Regions from separate parts of the Oceanobacillus caeni genome, predicted to be linked through region 2. Evidence: riboswitches for the same ligand, from Rfam matches in the RefSeq annotation. Region 2 holds a riboswitch; the other holds the start of a gene.

The links. Region 2 has a riboswitch for S-adenosylmethionine ahead of ACFQ18_RS09710 (ATP-binding cassette domain-containing protein). Riboswitches for the same ligand answer to the same signal wherever they lie in the genome.
Region 1: another riboswitch for S-adenosylmethionine. It lies ahead of ACFQ18_RS13950 (YezD family protein); the one in region 2 lies ahead of ACFQ18_RS09710 (ATP-binding cassette domain-containing protein).

Annotation. Positions count from the first base shown of each region.
Region 1 covers NZ_JBHTKV010000022.1:15,542-17,747, reverse strand. Annotated here, with positions in the region: gene ACFQ18_RS13955 (efflux RND transporter periplasmic adaptor subunit) at 1-290, opposite strand, end outside; gene ACFQ18_RS13950 (YezD family protein) at 715-861, opposite strand; SAM riboswitch class I at 1,209-1,312, opposite strand; gene ptsG (glucose-specific PTS transporter subunit IIBC) at 1,513-2,206, opposite strand, start outside.
Region 2 covers NZ_JBHTKV010000011.1:43,421-45,626, reverse strand. Annotated here, with positions in the region: gene ACFQ18_RS09715 (methionine ABC transporter permease MetI) at 1-241, opposite strand, end outside; gene ACFQ18_RS09710 (ATP-binding cassette domain-containing protein) at 231-1,262, opposite strand; SAM riboswitch class I at 1,425-1,526, opposite strand; gene ACFQ18_RS09705 (LiaF transmembrane domain-containing protein) at 1,775-2,206, opposite strand, start outside.

The sequences.
Region 1 (2,206 bases), on a different contig from region 2:
TTTACTTCTTCTCCCTCTGAAACAAAAATTTCCTTAACCGTACCTTTCTCCGGATCAGGGAATACCTTTTCCATCTTTTCTGCCTCTACCTTACCGGAAAAAGCAGTATATAAAGACATATCTTCGTTCATTTCCATTAGAAGTTCTACTTTTTCCCCATACGGCTCGAACTCCTCATTACCAAAAGCAGCAATTGCTGAACGCTGTAACAAGAATAAACCAGTTCCCCCTGAAAGCAGAAGTATTACAACACCAATACTCACCCAAATCCAAATTTTTTTCTTCGACATATCTTTCTCCCTAACTTGTAATATTTTTGTAAAAAAATCGTAATACTGATAACAATATTATAGTATCTAACCAAAGTTTGGCAATATATTTTTGGAACTTTACTAAAGTTTTTACAAAAATCTACATGGTATTCTAAGGCAGCGCGAAGCCACGGTGCCTCATATCTCCTAAAATAATTTTTAGAAGTAAGAACAAAGGCGCAAGCGCCCGTATAACGACGTCCGGAGGTGAAGGAAGTCTAGCTACGGCTTTAGCGCTGAAACCGGACGTGGCCTATTCTGAATAAGTATCCACATGCAGCAAATTTTATAATTTCCTAACAACAAAAAAACACTTAGTAAACATAGATAAATTCAATGTTTACTAAGTGCCTATATATACTCTTCCCAGCTGCCCCATAGCCCCTTCACAACATCAAGTACCTTAAGAACGATTTTTCGTTAAGGAAAAACGTTTTTTCTCGGTTGTGTCTATTTGTGTAATCTTTCCATCATGGACTGTAATGACTACTGATCCATATTCTAATTCTTTTAATGCAGTTAAAATATGATTGAGTTGTACATCATCAATCTTATCCAAACTAGTTTTCCCCCTTTTTCAAGAAATGTCATGAGAAATAAAAAAGACTTCCATTAGTGCGGTTTTCCTTCATCCTCCACTGATAGTTAGTTGCACTTATCGGACCTTTACGTGCATGATCTCCCAACTACCTTCTTTGTTCCCTGGAAGTTTAAGGTGGGTGTCTTGCTGCTCGTTTAGGTGGATAAATGGCATACTCTTTAAACTTCTGTTTTCTTCTATTACATGATTTCCTAAATGAAGAGCTTAAACATTGAATGCCTTTGGTAGCCCAATCAGCATTAAAAAACCCAATTCTGAAGAAGAAAAGGGGTGAAACAACAAGGTTCACTTTGCTCTTCTTATCTATCAAGTTAAATACTTGCTGGAATTGGCACAGTACTATTGTAAGTCTGTTGCCGAGGCTTCGTTGGGCCAGTCCCTCCACCTCTCTATATAAGTTACTAATCCTAGTGGTTTAATTGTATTTATTAGTTTACCTAGTATTTTTTGAAATGTCAATCACCTTTTTAAACTATTTTTTTATTTTATGGCTTCAGGTTAATTGGAGCCTGCAACAAATATAAGAAAAGACGGTTTCTACAGAATACACTCTATAGAAACCGTCTTTGTTAATGGGAATGGGATCCTGTTCATCCCAATTTATCCTTCAATTTTTATAATGTTTTCTTCTTCTCGTTCAACATTTCCTTGTTTCTCGATAATAACCTTTTCACCGTCTTTAAGGTTTGTGAATACAATTGGTGTAATCGTTGATTTCGCATGATCACCAATATATTGTAGATCCGCTTTTAATAGAGGTTGTCCAGTTTTTACCACATCTCCCTCTTTTATTAACATTTCAAAGCCTTCCCCATGAAGATTCACGGTATCAAGCCCGACATGAATGAGAATTTCTCTTCCACCCTCGGATTTAATCCCAAGTGCATGTTTGGTAGGGAATGCATTAAGAATGGTTCCATTAACAGGTGATACAATCAATCCTTCCTCTGGCTTAATTGCAAATCCATCACCCATCATTTTTCCGGCAAATACTTGGTCTGGAACCTCTGTGATCGGAACAATCTCCCCTTTAATTGGAGAAATAAAGGCTTCATCCACTATTTCATTTTGTAAGGCTTCCGGATTAACTTCCTCGATTTGTTGTGTTATTTCTGACTCTTGATTTACCTCTTTTGCTGGACGAGGTTTTTTCCCAGACATAATATCTTGCATTTGTCCTTTAATAATCTCAGAACGCGGACCAAAGATAGCCTGAATATTATTACCAACTTCAAGGACACCAGCAGCGCCTAAATCTTTTAATCCATCCTTATCAACCGATTGAATATCATGG
Region 2 (2,206 bases):
TCAAGCGAGTAATTGGAATGATTGCTACCAGCAAAATAATGAACGGAATAGAACGGAATATATTAATAATTCCATTTAATACCGCAAAAATTGGTTTGTTTTCAAGTATTTGTCCATTACGAGTTACGAAAAGTGCAATACCCAACGGTAACCCAAGGATGATGGAGAAAATAAAGGATATACCTACCATTTGTACTGTTTCAATTATTGCTTCTATAATTTGTTCGGAATTAACTAGCATGTGATGTCACCTCCCTGAAGCTTATTTCTTTTGCGTGCATGTACGTTAATGCTCGTTTCACCTCAGATTCAGACCCTTGAAATTGAACAATCAAATTTCCAAATGGGATTCCTTGAAGTTCCGTAATACTCCCAAATAAAACATTGACATCTAAATCAAATTTTTTAGCAAGCTGTGATAAAAGGGGCTTACTTGTCGATTGATTGATAAAATTAATTCGGAATATATTTTGTGACCCATTGTTATTATCAATCATGTCTAAAATGGAACTTGGTATTTGATCATTCATGACAGTACTGACAAAGTTCTGCGCTGTTTTTGTTTTAGGCGCTGTAAAGACATCGAATACATTGCCTTCTTCAATAATTTGACCCGCTTCCATGACTGCAACTTTATCGCAAATTTCACGAATAACGGACATTTCATGGGTGATCATTAAAATCGTAATATCATATTCCTCACTGACCTTTTTCAAAAGCTGTAGAATAGAACTTGTTGTCTGCGGATCAAGAGCAGATGTTGCCTCGTCGCAAAGTAAAATGGAAGGCTGAGTTGCCAATGCCCTTGCAATACCGACCCGCTGCTTTTGCCCACCAGAAAGTTGGTCTGGATACATATCTGCTTTATCGGATAAGCCAACAAACTCTAGTAATTCGTGAACTCTTTTCTTCATCTTTTCCTTTGGTACCTTTTCAAGCACAAGTGGCATTGCCACATTTGCATACACAGTTTTGGAGTTTAGTAAATTGAAGTGCTGAAAAACCATCCCTATTTTTTTCTTCACTTTACGGATTTCTTTCTCCGATAAAACAGATAAATCATGACCATCCACAATGACTTTACCTGAAGTTGGACACTCTAAATAATTGACGCAGCGAATAAGTGAGCTTTTACCAGCACCACTATAACCAACAACTCCGTAAATTTCTCCTTTGTTGATTTTTAAGTTTATATTGCTTAAAGCATGAACCTGCTTTCCACCACTATCATAAACCTTCCCAAGATTCTGAAACTCTATCATGTTATTATCCCCTTTCTTGCCTCTATGATGCCTGGCGCCTCCTGATATTAGTCGAATAATGTTTTCATCGTATAAAAATCATAAAATAGAACAAAAAATCCTTCTTCATGGAAGAAGAAGGATTCAGGAGTAATATAAAAAATATTATATGTACTGAAATTCCTCTTATCTTCCAAGCTTTTCGCTTGCTGGAATTGGCACGGTACTTATATGTCCGTTGCCGAGGTATCATCGGGCCAGTCCCTCCGCCTCTCTAGATAAGAACTAATATATTATGAAATTAAAAGATGCCTATCTCCGACATTTGCCAGAATTTGCAAAGTAATTAATATAACAAAAACATTACATTATACTTTACATTCAGAAAATAAAATTGTCAATATCTTCCCTAGAAGATTGTATATTTAGAATATTGTACTACCCCAACAAACTAATGAGAATAATTTACTTAAGAGATCGTACCGTTACTCATTTTAGGTTACCGTATACAAAAGCCAATTATAGACAATCTATTAATTCCTAATTTCCAATCCACCTAGAATCGTAAGGCAGTTAAGTTTTAATACAACAACTTCTTCACTTTCTCCATGTTTTCTTGTACTATCTTCCCATCCACCCAAAATGGGGATACCAGATATTTCAACCTGAACATTTTCTGAAACGATGATGCTTATCCCTCCCAAGATAGAAGTGAAGTCAAGCATAGCTCCCTCTGCAATGACTGCATCACGGAGGTCAATTTCCACACCGCCCATTATTGTCACAACGCTACCACCTTGAAAATTTTTCGATTGACTTTTAATCTCCGCACCTGAAAATAACAAGAATGTGCTTAGTTTATCGCTCGTATGTTTAGTTTTTCCACTTTTAGCCCTGGTAAGTATGATAACGAAACCAATGAAAATGAAAATAAGCGGCCACAAATAAAAAATTAAATGAAGGTC